DNA from 2 places in the Bacillus sp. F9_6S_D1_P_5 genome. Region 2 is predicted to be linked to the other one. Evidence: riboswitches for the same ligand, from Rfam matches in the RefSeq annotation. Region 2 holds a riboswitch; the other holds the start of a gene.
The links. A riboswitch is a leader RNA that binds a small molecule or an ion and turns the genes downstream of it on or off. The one in region 2 is predicted to bind S-adenosylmethionine.
Positions count from the first base shown of each region.

Region 1: another riboswitch for S-adenosylmethionine. It lies ahead of ACUXEY_RS20875 (methionine ABC transporter ATP-binding protein); the one in region 2 lies ahead of ACUXEY_RS10865 (MFS transporter).

Region 1 is NZ_JBTREW010000019.1:19,931-27,812, forward strand. Features, by position in the region: gene ACUXEY_RS20830 (PTS transporter subunit IIC) at 1-33, shown strand, start outside; gene ACUXEY_RS20835 (phosphatase PAP2 family protein) at 89-736, opposite strand; gene ACUXEY_RS20840 (hypothetical protein) at 880-1,407, shown strand; gene ACUXEY_RS20845 (DUF3937 family protein) at 1,649-1,891, shown strand; gene ACUXEY_RS20850 (arsenate reductase family protein) at 2,420-2,785, shown strand; gene gcvH (glycine cleavage system protein GcvH) at 2,827-3,210, shown strand; gene ACUXEY_RS20860 (toprim domain-containing protein) at 3,555-3,899, shown strand; gene ACUXEY_RS20865 (thioredoxin family protein) at 3,903-4,211, shown strand; gene ACUXEY_RS20870 (hypothetical protein) at 4,366-4,710, shown strand; SAM riboswitch class I at 4,836-4,943, shown strand; gene ACUXEY_RS20875 (methionine ABC transporter ATP-binding protein) at 5,244-6,269, shown strand; gene ACUXEY_RS20880 (methionine ABC transporter permease) at 6,262-6,927, shown strand; gene metQ (methionine ABC transporter substrate-binding lipoprotein MetQ) at 6,951-7,763, shown strand; gene metQ (methionine ABC transporter substrate-binding lipoprotein MetQ) at 7,836-7,882, shown strand, end outside.
Region 2 is NZ_JBTREW010000007.1:133,776-141,657, reverse strand. Features, by position in the region: gene brnQ (branched-chain amino acid transport system II carrier protein) at 1-506, opposite strand, end outside; gene ACUXEY_RS10875 (FMN-dependent NADH-azoreductase) at 742-1,434, opposite strand; gene ACUXEY_RS10870 (arsenic resistance protein) at 1,729-2,694, shown strand; gene ACUXEY_RS10865 (MFS transporter) at 2,743-3,984, opposite strand; SAM riboswitch class I at 4,073-4,177, opposite strand; gene ACUXEY_RS10860 (DUF4153 domain-containing protein) at 4,262-5,509, opposite strand; gene topB (DNA topoisomerase III) at 5,778-7,882, opposite strand, start outside.

The sequences.
Region 1 (7,882 bases), on a different contig from region 2:
CATTCTGGTGATATGACTGTACCGCAATCTTAAATTGAAAATCTCCTTTTATATAGAGAAAAGCAGACTGGAAGCCACAGTCTGCTTTTTACATTTTGTGATTTTGTTTTACTGGAACACGTACTGTTTCTTTTGCTAGTAACAGCTGAACGCCGAAGTACAGTATGCTTGCAAGCGTCATTCCAGAAATGGCGTCTACAAATGCATGTTGCTTCGTAAATAGCGTTGATAAAATAATAAGCGTACCGAAGAAGGTAAGAATGTAATATTCAAAAGCATGTTGTTCTCTACGTCTAAAGGCAGCTAACATAATGATAAAGGTAGTAAGAACGTGAATGCTAGGGAAACAGTTTACCGGTTGATCGATACTATAAATATAGCGGACTAGTTCGGAAAATACGTCTGATCCAACGACTGTTGGACGTGGTACAGTTGTCTGCCAAAAATAATAAATAGAAAAACAAGCAAGTTTTCCAAGAATGATACTACTTAAAGTGACATAATATTGTTTTCGATCCGCAAAGCAGTAATAAATAAGTGCGCCGTATAAGTAAGGAAACCAAAGTAAATAAGGAATAATAAATGCTTTCACAAATGGAATCCAATCATCTACTACAGTTGTGACATCTACTGCGTGTACAGTAGATTTATTTAATACATCGTAAAGGGGACTTACGAGTACGAGTAGAAGTATATAACTTAACGGAAGAAAAGATGAAAGTTTAAATTTCTTCATGATAATCTCCTATGTTTAGTAATGTAAGTAAATTCAATTGATTATAATATAGAAACGTAATTTGGGCTATCGATTTTACTTACATTTTCTTGAATTAACCTTACGTTTTTGTCACTTGACTGAAAAGAAGGGGAGGGTGCTATATGAAGCGTTTATCGTATTTCTTATTTTTTATATTGATATGCCTAGTGGGTGCTGGGTGTGCAAAGGATAAAGAAGGAGATAAATTAGAATATAACGGAAGAGCACTCGTAATTGGAGTTGTTGGAGAAAAACCGAAAGATACGTTTAGGAATATAAAGTTTGAGGAAATGAAGTTAGAGGACCTGGAAAAGAAATCTAAGGAAGTGGATGGTTTTCTTGTCATGAAAAATCACTTTCAAGAAGCCTCAACAGAGCAGTATAAAGATGTATTTTCATCGCTAAAGAAACCAGTGTTTTTTATCGGTTTACAAGATAAATCATATTCAACGTTTATTACAAAAGGGATAGAGTATAACAGTGCCCGAAAAGATGTAAATGCTATGTATACGCAAGGGTTTGCAAATATCGGAAGTGGTGAAGGACAACAATGGGCAGTTGGTTTATCGAATGGTGGAAATACTGAAGAAAGTATTCATAATATGTATATCGTCGTATTTCAAACAATTGCAGATTATTTGAATAGATGAGGAAGGAGCCTGTATAAGAGGCTTTCCTTTATTTCGCATGCAGGAATCGGTTACATAGTGGGTTCAACTGATGCCATTGTTTATGAGGTTACTAATCGAAATTATGGAATACTGTAAATACAATATGCAAAAATGCATATTGTATTTATTTGGATATTACGTATGTTAAAATTAAATATAGAGATTTTTATATGTAATGAACTGAAATCAGAAATATCCAATGAATTTTGAGAGGTGTTACATGTTTACAAACAAGAAATTAATTCGATTTGGTCTAACATTACTTGTATGTTTATTTGTAATTGATTTTACAATCAGTTATTTTCAAGCATATCTTGAATCAGCGGCAGGTATTAAATGGGTAATATCAGAAACTTGGAGAACTATTTTGTTAGATGCCCCTGAAAGTATATTAGTTATTTTAGGCGCAATTGCTTTATATGATTTCACAAAAGAAACATCTCCAAAAGACGCATCCATTTAAATGCGTCTTTTTTCTTTGCAGTAATTTCTTCAACATCACGGAATACTCTCATTCTTACGGCCAAAATCGTTAGTTCCTTTTATATGTACGTCTTTGTCATTTAAAGTGTTTCCGGGTTTTGTGACTATAGGCTGAAATGGTTAAATAAACGTTTGTTTAAGATGTATGTTCGGTAGGAATAAATTGATGCAGCTCAAGGGTTAACAAAGAAAAATGAGGAGTTAATCAAACGTTTGTTTAAGATGTATGTTCGGTAGGAAGAAGTCGATGCAGATCAAGGGCTAATGAAGAAAAATAGGGATTTAATCAAACGTTTGTTTAAGATATATGTTCGGCGAGTGATAAGAGAAGAATCTAAAAAAATTATATATTTATTTTTTCTTAACAAATGGCGGAAAAATAAGAAAAATCAGCAGGATTATTAAAAATTATCACGAAATAAGTAAAAGTTTAGCGAATAATCGTTTGAAATAATAAAACGTTTTCTATATGATAAAGGTAAAGGTTAGTAAAAAAGTAGGTGAATTTATGACAGTAACATTTTATTCATATCCAAAGTGTGGCACATGTCAAAAAGCAAAGAAATGGTTTGAGGCAAACGATGTAGCATATGAGATGATTCATATTGTTGAAAATCCACCATCAAAAGAAGATTTACGTAATTTACATGAAAAAAGTGAATTACCATTAAAAAAATTCTTTAATACAAGTGGAATGCGTTACCGTGAACTTGGTCTGAAAGATAAGTTAAAGGATGCAAGTGAAGACGAAATGTACGAGCTTTTAGCATCTGATGGCATGTTGATTAAACGTCCAATTGTAACAGATGGAACGAATGTAACACTTGGTTTTAACGAAGAGCAGTTTGAAAGTGTGTGGAAAAAGTACCAATAAGGTATTTTTACATAATTAATACATTCACTGGAGGTACAGTCATGAGCATTCCAAATAATTTACGTTACTCTGAAGAACACGAATGGGTAAAAACTGAAGGTAATGAAGTTGTTATCGGTATTACTCACTTTGCACAAGGTGAGCTAGGCGATATCGTATTCGTTGAACTTCCTGAAGTAGGTGCAACAATCGAAGCTGACGAGCCATTCGGAAGCGTAGAATCTGTTAAAACGGTTTCTGAGTTATACGCACCTGTAAGTGGTAAAGTTGTAGCAGTAAACGAAGAATTAAGTGACCAACCAGAACTTGTTAACGAATCTCCATACGAGGGTGCATGGATGGTTAAAGTTGAACTTTCTGATGCAAGCCAAGTTGAGAAGTTATTAACTGCAGAAAAATATGCAGAAATGACAAACCAAGACTAATTATAGTCGACTAAAGGACAGCCTTTGTGCTGTCCTTTTTTATTTTGTGAAAAATAATGAACGTGGAATCATATACTAATTATCGTGTAGGAGAACGTTTTTTGGGAAAACTTTTTTGTTTAAGTTTTTATGATCTAGCTCCAGCGGCTAGAACAGTCGGTCATTTCACTCCTTCACTTGAGGCAAAAGGCGCCTCTAGTTCAGGGGTTCGGGTGCCCTCCTGTTCTGAACGAGCCGCCTCCGCTTTTCTTTTGCAAAAATAAACAGGAAACAACATGAAAATAACGAATATACTATATACTAAGTTAAAGGTTGTATAGTATATGGTGATCGGGTGATGACATATGATTTATGTGGAAAAAGTCATTATTGTAGAAGGTACATCAGATAGAAGAAAGATTGAATCTATTATTCGTGAACCGGTGGAAATTGTTTGTACAAATGGTACAATTGGTTTGTCGAAAATGGATGAGCTCGTTGATCAGTTTTTTGATAAGGAAGTGTATGTGCTAGTGGATGCTGATGATGCTGGAGAAAAGTTAAGGAAACAATTTCGAAAAGAATTTCCGCAAGCAGAGCATATTTATATTGATCGCTCGTACCGAGAAGTGGCAACTGCGCCATCTTCACACTTAGCAAATGTATTATGGGGAGCTGACATTGACGTTTATACAGAATATTTACGGTAAGGAATGATAGAAGTGATTGACTGGACAGGAGCCGAAGCAACAGCCCTAATAGAGAACGAAGAAAAAACAGTGTTATATGTATATACTCCAATGTGTGGAACATGCCAATTAGCAAAAAAGATGTTAACTGTCGTTGAGATGACAATTGAAGATTTGAAAATTGGAATGTTAGATTTAAATTATGCTCCGCATTTAGCGAAAGAGTATGGAATCGAAAGTGTACCGTGTTTACTTGTTTTTGAAAATGGGACACTCATGAAGAAGATATATGCATTTCATTCGGTTGAATATTTATATACGGAATTAAAGTAGGCGGCAAAGTTTTTGCCGCCTCGACATATTTCTCGGGAAATATGTCGAGATGCAGGGTGGTTACAGTATTTGTCGAGCGAAAATAACAGGATTGCTCTTTAGTGAGAGGGAATGGTATGTGTAATAGAAAGTGATATGAAGGATGTGATTTAGGGTGAAATTATATTCTTTGCTGCAATCATTTGTAAATTACGCTAATGGTCAATATCATTTAGAGCCGCTTTTAAGACAAGGAGAAAAAACTGTTAATTTCCGCTTTGGAGATGAGAGTTGTTCGTTACAAATTTCAAGAGATTATATAGAGTTGCTACATGAAGAAAGAGGAACGGAGCAAATCGTTTGTGTAGATGAAGAAGATGTAAAACAATTGGTGAACGGCAATGTAAGGTTGCAAATGTTAATGAACGATGGACGTGTACAATATTCGGGAACTTATCGAACGATGCTATTAGTTGAATCGATGTTTCACATATGTAAACCGATGTCAGTAGGTGCTTAAAATTCTGAAGTTTCATTTTTTGCTAAAATTTCTGTTGACATGGTGTGTGTATGTTGATACAATTCAATTCATAAAATATAGACAATTTCATAAATTACAAATCAGACGAAAATGTAATCTGATTTCTCTTATCAAGAGAGGTGGAGGGACTGTGCCCTGTGAAGCCCGGCAACCGTCAACTTATGTTGAAATGGTGCCAATTCCTGCAAAGCAAATGCTTTGAGAGATGAGAGAGAGGGATAATGTTGTTATATACGCACATAAACCTTTCTGCTTCTCTAAAGCAGAAAGGTTTTTTTATTGTTTGAATGTGGAGGACATTCAAATAATAAAAGTAGTGATAACGGTGGACTACACGCATTAAACATAAAAAATTGCGGAGTCGATCCAAAAATCTAGCTTAAGCGGCTAGAACAGTCGGTCGTTTCATCCCTTCCTATGAGGCAAAAAGCGCCTCTACGTCAGGGATTCGGGCGTCCTCTTGTTCTAAACGAGCCGCTTACGCTTTTTAAACAAAAAAGGGGTGATACACCATGATTCTATTAGAGAATGTAAAGAAAATATATAAAGCAAAAAGCGGTGATGTCACTGCTGTAGATAACGCCAATTTAAAAATAGACAAAGGTGAAATCTTTGGTGTTATCGGATATAGTGGCGCTGGGAAAAGTTCTTTAATCAGATTGTTCAATCAATTAGAGAAACCAACTTCTGGCCAAATTACAATTGCAAATCGCGTGATTTCAGCAATTACAGGAAGTGAACTTCGTAAGGCAAGGCAAGAAATCGGAATGATTTTTCAACACTTCAACTTACTTTGGTCACGAACTGTACGCGAAAATATCGAGTTCCCACTTGAGATTGCAGGTGTTGATAAGGCGAAGAGAAGAAAACGTGTGGATAAGTTAATTCATCTTGTTGGATTAGAGGGAAGAGGAGACGCGTATCCATCTCAGCTGAGCGGAGGACAAAAGCAACGCGTCGGTATTGCAAGAGCATTAGCTAACAATCCACAAGTGCTTTTATGTGATGAAGCAACATCAGCTCTTGATCCAGAAACGACAGATCAAATTTTAGATTTATTATTAGATATTAATAAGCGTCTCGGTTTAACAATTGTACTTATTACACATGAGATGCATGTGATTCGAAAGATTTGTAATCGAGTAGCGGTAATGGAGAAAGGAAAGATTGTAGAAACGGGTCCAGTACTTGATGTATTCCGTAATCCGCAGAAAGACATTACGAAACGATTTGTACAGCAGTTAACGGATTCTGAAGATACAAATGAAACGATTGAAAGTTTAATTGAAAAATATCCAGATGGTAAAGTAGTTCGTTTGCAGTTTATCGGTGAGGCTGTAGAAAGACCAGTACTTCAAAGGTTGATGCAACGCAGTGATATAGAAGTTAGCATTTTGCAAGGGAATATCGCACAAACGAATAACGGTTCTTACGGTAGTTTAGTTGTTCATTTAAATGGTGAGGAAACAGCGATTCAGCAAGCAATAGAGGGAATACATCAAGATCAAGTAGAGCTGGAGGTGATTGCACATGGATAAGTTACTCACAAATGTTGATTGGAATCAAATGTTAGAAGCAACTGGTGAAACGTTATATATGACGGCAATCGCAGCTCTTGCCACATTTGTTTTAGGACTAATTTTAGGATTGTTACTTTTCATGACGGCGAAAGATAATTTATGGGAAAACAAAACGGTTAATACAGCGATTGGAGCGTTCGTAAACATTTTCCGTTCGATACCGTTCATCATTTTAATTATTTTATTAATCCCATTCACAAAGATCTTGCTTGGAACAATTCTTGGAGCAAGTGCAGCGTTGCCAGCTCTAATTATTGGAGCGGCACCATTTTACGCAAGAATGGTTGAAATTGCACTTCGTGAAATTGATAAAGGTGTAATCGAAGCTTCAAAAGCGATGGGAGCAAAAACAAGCACAATTATTTTGAAAGTGTTAATTCCAGAATCATTACCAGCGTTAGTATCTGGTATTACGGTTACGACAATTGCTTTAGTAGGCTATACAGCGATGGCGGGAGTTGTTGGTGCTGGTGGCCTTGGAACACTTGCTTATTTAGAAGGATTCCAACGAGGAAATAACGATGTAACAATCGTCGCGACAATTTGTGTATTACTAGTTGTATTTTTCATTCAGTGGATTGGTGATAGTTTAACGACTCGAATAGATAAACGATAATAAAAAACGGGAGGATGCTTCAAATGAAAAAATTATTACTTACAGCACTTATTTCAACTTCAATTTTTGGGTTAGCTGCTTGTGGCGGGAAAGATAAAGATGAAAAGAAACTTGTTGTTGGTGCTTCTAACGTACCGCACGCTGAAATTTTAGAAAAGGCAAAACCGTTACTTGAGAAAAAAGGAATTGAATTAGAAGTGAAAAAGTTCCAAGATTACGTGTTGCCAAATAAATCGTTAGCGGATAAGGATTTGGATGCAAACTACTTCCAGCACATTCCGTATTTAGAAAAAGAAATGAAAGATAAAAAATATGACTTTGAAATAGCAGGGAAAATTCATTTAGAACCAATTGGTGTATACTCTCAAAAATATAAGACTTTAAAAGAACTTCCGGACGGAGCGACAATTATTATGAGTAATTCCGTTACTGACCATGGACGTGGTTTAGCAATTTTACAAAAAGAAGGAATTTTAAAAATTAAAGACGGAGTAGATCCAGTTAGTGCAACTCCAAAAGATATTGCAGATAATCCAAAAAACTTAAAATTCAAAACAGATATCGAGCCAGGTCTATTGCCACAAGTGTATAACAATAAAGAAGGCGATGCTGTTTTAATTAACTCTAACTATGCAATTGATGCGAAATTAAACCCAGAAAAAGATGCAATTGCAATTGAAGGCGATGATTCTCCATACGCAAACGTAGTAGCTGTTCGTAAAGGTGATAAAGATAAAAAAGCGATTAAAGAGCTTGTAGAAGTATTGCACTCTAAAGAAATCGAAGACTTTATTAATAAAGAATATAAAGGAGCGGTTGTTCCTGTAAAAGAATAATTGCTGAAAAGGGCTGGTGTATGCCGGCCCTTTTTTCTAACTACATAACTTTAAGGGAGAAGGGGACATCATATGAAAAAGATTCTATTGTCAGTTGTTACAGCGCTGTCTGTATTTAC
Region 2 (7,882 bases):
GCAACGATTACTAAAATACCAATGAAAGTTAACTTAATTGGCGTTAAGATTTTTCCAACAATATCGACAATTTTCGCAGGATTTAGCGAAAAAAAACAAGTGATACTAAAGAATACAATCGTGAAAAGAATTAAAGGTGTAGAACCTAATCCTTCTGGCATAAACGGTTTAAGACCAATTTCATAAGAAACATTTCCTGTTCTTGGTATTGCAAATAACGGACCAATCGCTAAGTATAAAACTGTTGTAAACACAATCCCGAACACTGGGTGAGCACGACTTGCTAATGACTGTAAATCATCTTTACCCGAAAAACCAAATGCTAGTACACCTAGTAATGGTAACCCTACACCTGTTACTAAAAATCCAGCGTTTGCAATCCATACATTCTCTCCTGCCGATTGCCCTAACATTGCCGGGAATATTAAATTTCCTGCTCCAAAAAATAGTGCAAATAACATTAATCCAATAACTACTATGAACGAAAACGGTACTTTATTCGCCATAATATAACCCCCATTCAAATTTCCTTATCTCATTTTCCATTTTTAACTAATTGAATTTTCTGAATTTTTAATTCAACTATCAACTATTCTTGACCTCATTATAGTTTGCTATATAATATTTTGCAATACTATTTTCAAACTTTTCATTTATTTTATAAATATACATTTTTTAACATAGAAATAGACTAAAAAACCAACATGGTCATCCATGTTGGTTTTTTACATTTATTATCAATTAAAATTTAGACGCTACTTTTTTAACGTTCTCTAAACCTTCTTCAACAATTTGTTGTGAACGATCTGGATATTGATTGTGCCCTTCAATTACAACAGTCTCTGGATTTGTAATTCCCCAGAACCCAAGTACATTCGTTACATAATTAACGGCCATTTCCATAGGAGCCATTTGTTCTGAAGAGTAATCTGAACCACGCGCACCTAATACAACGACTTTCTTATCACCAGCTAAACCTTCCGGACCATTTGCTGTATATTTAAATGTTTTTCCAGCTTGAGATAAATATGAAATATACGTAATTAATGGCGCTGGCACTGTGAAGTTCCATAGTGGAAAGGCAAATACAACTTTATCAGCTTCTAAGAATTGATTTAAATATTGATCTACCGTAGCTACAGCCTTCTCTTCTTCTGCTGTTAACTCCATTCCTTGACTACGTTTGTATCCACCTGAAATAGCAATATTTCCGTAATACGGAAGATCTAATGCGAATAAATCTAACTCCGTAATTTCTGTATTTGGGTTCGCTTCTTTATAAGCACTTACAAATGTTTCATACATTCTTGAACTAACTGCTTGCTCCGCTGGACGATCGTTTGCTTTTACAAATAATACTTTTGACATTGTTTTATTCCCCTCTACTTTTGTATTTTCTTCTTTTTTACCAAATAGCGAGCTAAATAATCCCATTTTCTTCACCTAAACTTTCTTATCATATTCATTATTCATCATCATAAAAATTCTTATTCTAGTAAAAAGTTCCAATAGATACCTTAAGTACAAACATAAAAAACTTTTTGTTATTTAATTACCTTATGTAAGTGATTGTAATACAGTTACTTACTTTAGTCAAGTAACTTTAAATAAAAAATAATATCTCGAATTAAAAATAATGACCACAATACAATTCATACACCCATTCTAACTTTATTGTTTGTATAATGGATGTAGAGAGGGCAATTCATATTTAGAAAGGATTTACTCATGAGCACTATAGAAAAGATTCAAACTTTTATTATTCTTTTTGCTGTTACATGCGGCATCGTACTCGGACAATTTCATTTGATACATATGTATTCCGAGCAATTTATTGTCCCCTTCTTATTTTTCATGCTGTATGGATTATTCCTCAGCATCCCATTGAAAGAAATAAAAAGCGGGTTCCGCAATTTAAAATTTGCTGGAACGAGCCTTACTATTAATTTTGTATGGACACCTTTACTCGCTTGGGGGTTAGGAGCACTATTTCTTTCAGATCACCCAGCACTTTGGGTTGGATTTATTATGTTAATGGTTACTCCATGTACAGATTGGTACTTAATCTTTACTGAAATAGCGAAAGGAAATGTAGCACTTTCTACTGCCATTTTGCCTGTAAATTTAATATTGCAAATACTACTCCTTCCCATTTATTTATTTTTATTTGCTGGTGTCATGAAGACTGTAGCGGTTTCTGTTTTAGTAGAAAGTATTGTTATCGTAATCATCTTACCATTTGTACTTGCACACGCTACAAAATTCATTATGAATAAAATGAAAAAGGCTGAAATACTCGAGAATACACTCATTCCGTTTTTCAGCTCTGCGCAAATTGTATTTTTAAGTTTAGCAATCGTAGCGATGTTTGCATCACAAGGTAAATATTTACTACAAAATATGAATGTCGTTTTCCTATTACTCATTCCTGTTCTATTGTTCTTTATCATTAATTTTGTACTCGGGCAATTTATCGGACGCATGATGCGTTTATCTTATAAAGATACAGTAAGTCTAAACTTAACAACTTTAGCAAGAAACTCGCCTGTTGCACTCGCTATTGCTGTAACAGCTTTTCCAGACGAACCTCTCATTGCACTTGCACTCGTTATTGGACCGTTAATTGAACTGCCAGTACTTGCTTGTGTTTCACAGGTGTTGTTGTTTATTAAGAGAAAACAGCAATATACATAATAAAAAAACGTCCTAATTTGGGACGTTTTTTATCGAGAAATTATAGAATTATCTGTCCTTATTCATTATTAAAAATGAAATAACTGAAACTAAAAACGTAATGATACCAATTACAATAAATATAATGGAAGATGAAATTGCCTCTAAGGAATACCCCGTTATTGCGATTCCAATCGGAGTTGATACTAATAATAACGAGTTTAGGAAACCAAAGAATCTTCCTTGCACTTCATTTGGAATTGACTTTCTATACAGTACCCCGAAATATACATTACTCACTCCAAAAGCTATCCCTGACAGAAAATAATAAACTGAAAATAATATTGGATTCAATGTCGTACCCATTGCAGCGTTAAAAATCCCCATAATAGCAGTAAATATAAGTGCTGTTGTTATTGTTTTATATGCACGAATTTTTTTAGTAATAAATGCCCCAATTAATATCCCTATCGGAGATGCCGCAAAGACGATACTATACCACTGCGTAGAAAGATCCATCTCTCTAACAACTATTACTTGCAGTGAAAGCATACACGCTGCTCCAAGTAAGTTAATGGCTGCAGCGCTCATTAGTAAGATTTTCAGTGATTTATTATTACTAATAATAGAAAATCCCTCTTTAAAATCTTCATAAAACGGCTTCTTCTTCTCCACTTTCAATTCACGTGGAAATTGAATTTTCATCAAAATTAAAAACGATATAAAGAATGTAAGTGCATCTAACACAAATACTCCATGAAAACTAAAAATAAAAATCAAAAAGCTCGCCATCAAAGGAATTGCGATCGATATGATTTGTATTGATATTTGTCTCAATGTAATCGCCTGCTGAACATGCTTTTCTTCCACATATGTAACTAACGCTGCATTTGAAGCTGGTGTAAATAAGGCACTTCCAATTGAGCGTAAAATTAGTAAAAGTAGTAATGGAATGTACAACATATTATTATAAAATGCTATTACAGCAATTAAAATCATGACAATACACCTTATCACATCTGCAACTATCATAAGTTTTCTTCTCGGCATTCGATCTGCTAATGTTCCTGTAATAGGAGCAAACAGAATCGCTGCCGTTGCAATCGCAATATTTACCCCCGAAACGAGTAATGGCGAGTTTGTTAATTTCATTACCCATAATGGTAAAACAAGTGTAACCATAGAATTACCTATTAAAGAAATACAACTTGCTAAGAAAAAATAAGAAAAAACTTTATTACCCCATATACTAGAGCTATTCTCTTTTCTATTACTAACTTCACTATTCACTGTACTCTCCCTTCTACTCACATATTCTTCTTCTCCTTCTCTTCGTCACCATCCTGTAAAATACAAAAAACCTTCTTCAAAACAAGAAGAAGGTTTACTTATACCCACATTCTTATCTTTTAGGACTTTTAGATCCTACAGGATTTAGCACCTTATATAACATTAGGTTGCTGAGGTTTCAAAGGGCCAGTCCCTCCACCTCTCTTTATAAGAAGTCATTATTCAATTCTCTAAATTTATTATATATCGCATCAAAATACTTTCAATATATTTTTTCTATCCAGTTAACAAAGTCTTTCTAATTAAAAATTATAGGAAAAGTAAATATTACGAAAGCTGCCCAAATTCCGTATATTGGCAAATACTTCGTAACGGCATCTTGGATAGCTGTCGGTCCTGATTTGTTTTGTAGAAAACGCATATAGGAGAACATAATCCAAATGAGATTTGCCCAAATCAGTATGTTTACCCCTAAAACAGCAAGTCTATTAGGTGTAATCCCGTAAGAAGAAAGTCTGAATACGATGGCTGACAATGCGACAGTATCAATAATAAGTGCCAAAACAATTAAGGCAAAGTTTATATAATCTGAAATGCTCTTTTTCTCGTCTGACTCACTCTCAACGATAGAAAATATAGTAACAGCCAATACACCAAGGAGTATTCCGTTGAAGGCCATTAGGAAATTGCGGTCCAAGAATGGATTTTTCCCGACCCAAATTACCGTTATAAGATAGATAAACAATGTGATCAAGACAAGCGGACTAAAAATTTTAGATATGTATGGTGTAATATTTTTAGCAAGTTTAAGATTCAATGATACTAAGTATGCAGCCACTACAGCGAGAGCGGCAGCTCCAAATAAAACAACATTACTAAAATAGAACTCTCCTATATCCAAGTCAACAAAGCTAAATAATCGCATTGTGAATAATGCTAGTATCATTCCGCTCACTGCCATGCTCGCGTAGAGAAGACCATATTCTAAATTAAATTTAATATACGCTAATCTTGTACTACCTTTTGAATATTCATTTCCCGTAAACGCAAGTCCCAATAAGACCCATAGCAATATAGGAAGATGTAAATACGCAAGGATACTGCTGTCTTTATAATTTAATGGCAATATATTAAGATACAACCCGGCAATTAAGAACAACGCTGCAAGGAAATAAATAATACTTTTTTTCGGATTATTATTGTAAATAAAATAAGCAGCAATAAAGGGAATTACACCAAAAGCCAAGTTAATTGGAGCAATTGCTTCCTGCTCAACAAAGTGGAAAATGATTCTAGTGCTTAGCCCTGCTAAAATAGCTAACATGCCCATGAATAAGAAACCTTTTTGAAACAGTGATATTTTTTCTTTATTTGCCGTCTCCTTGAAATGCAATCTTTCATACCAAGCAGCTAGTACCTGAGAATCAGGGTTTTCATCCCATGCTTGTGAGAATGACTTTTTAAAAGCTTTTGGGTCTTTTCTATACATTCTCTCCAACTCATGAGGATTATCCCTATTTTTAATAATCAAATTTTGATTGTTCATAGTTTTACCTCCTCTAATAAAAACAGCGTTTTTACCTTTCTATAAAAAGCATCTCACTGATTTATCATGATATTGATTTTAATATAAAATTTATTGTTTTACAATAAAAAATTATCAATTATAAAGATTTTTTTATTGTATATTTTATTTTAAATAAAAATAAATAGTACTACTTATTCAAAAAAATATCCTATAGAATAGACTTTTTTAAGTGTCTATTCTATAGGATACAGTTTAATTATCATATTTTTTTATTGGTTGAAACTACTTAATTCTCAAACACAAAATTAATCTTATTATCTTTCCACTCTAACTTCGCATCAAATGTTTTCTCGCCCTTTGTAAAGCCTTTAATTAAATCGGTCTTTTCACCTTTTAAGAGCTTTGTCATATTCTTTTGCGAAATTGTTTTGCTTAATATCTTCTTTGAGATGGTAAAATCACATTGTGTTGTATTGTAATTAGAACAACCGTAAAACGTTGACTTATCAATCACATCGCCATCACATTTTTTACAGCTACCAACCTTTTTACCTGTTGTAAATTTCGATCCTTTTCGCTCAATCGATTCAACATGTAATCCAGTGAAATCCCATTTTTCCGACATTTCCACTGCATCTTCAATAATTTTAGCTGATAGCTTTTTCGTTTGTTCCATAAATGTAGCTGGTGATGCTGTACCTTCACCGATTTCCGCAAGGCGCTGCTCCCATTTCGCAGTCATTTCTGGTGAAGCTAATATTTTATCACCGATTGCGGTAATTAATACTTTCCCTTTATCGGTTGCATACACTTGGTTTTTCTTTACATCTATATATTTACGGTCTTTCAGCATCGTAATAATTCCAGCGCGCGTTGCCTCTGTACCTAAACCTTCTGTTTTCTTTAATACTTTTTCAAGCTCTTCGTTCTCTAAATACTTACCTGCCGTTTTCATTAACGTAATAAGTTGCCCTTCTGTATAACGCTTCGGTGGCTGTGTTTTTCCTTCTTTCACTTTTACCTTTACAACTTTCCCTTGTTCACCTTCAGCTACAATTGGGAGAATTGTTTCATCATCTTTATCATCTTGGAAAATTACTTTACGCCATCCTTCTTGAATTTGCTGTTTTCCTTTTGATATGAATTCAGCACGTTCATCCACAAGCGTTACAATCGTTGTATAATCAAAGATCGCGACTTCATAGTGAGCGGCAATAAGTCTTCTTACAATCATATCGTAAATTTTCTTTTCATCACCTGATAATCTGCTTGGGTTTGTAACTTGCTCTGTCGGAATAATGGCGTAGTGATCTGTTACTTTCTTTTCATTCACGTAACGCTTATTATTCATAATTGATTCAACTGGAGCTGGTAATAAACCTTTATATTCATCAAACTGATTTAACTTCTGCAAAATATCAGGGAACGTCGCTGCTTCTCCTTGTGTCACATAGTTGGAATCTGAACGAGGATAAGAGACAATTCCTTTTTGATATAATGCTTGCGTTATATCAAGCGTCTTTTTCGGTGAAAATTTGAATGCTTTATTTGCAGTTGCTTGCAGTGACGATAAGTTAAATAAAAGCGGTGGCTGAAACTCTTTTCGCTCCGTTTTCATTTCCTTCACTTCAGCCGGTTTTCCTTGGCAAAATGCCGCAATTTTATTTGCCATATCAGGGTCTTTTAAGCGGGATTCACTATCCTTCTCCCATTTCCCTTCATACTTCTTTCCTTCTATATTAAAGGTTGCGAACACTTCCCAAAACGGCTCAGACTTAAAGTTTTCAATTTCTTTTTCACGCTTTACAATTAACGCGAGTGTCGGTGTTTGTACACGACCAGCTGAAAATACATCATTCATTCCTTTTTTCTTGAGCAAAATACTAAAGACACGCGATGCATTCATACCAACGACCCAATCAGCGCAAGATCTTGTATATGCTTCGTAATACGTATTAATCGTATCTGATTCATCAAGTAAGTTTTTAAACCCTTGATAAATTGCTTGCTTCGTTAAAGATGAAATCCAAAGACGTTTCATCGGCTTTTGCACGTTACAAAGATTAATAATGTTTCGTACAATTAGTTCCCCTTCACGCCCAGCATCGCCTGCGTGAATAATTTCTGTTACTTGAGGATTATGTAACAGCTGTTTCACAACGTTAAACTGTTTATACTTCGACTTTGTTACTTCAAATTGAAAACGCTCTGGAATCATCGGTAACGTATTAAGTGACCATTTTTTCCACTCTGCGTGATAATGCTCTGGATTACATAACTGCGTCAAATGACCAATTGCCCATGTACAGTACGCTCCATTTGGAAATAACTCATTCGCTTCTACTTCTAAATATCCATCTTTCCGGCGAAATTTAAACTGTGAAACAAGAG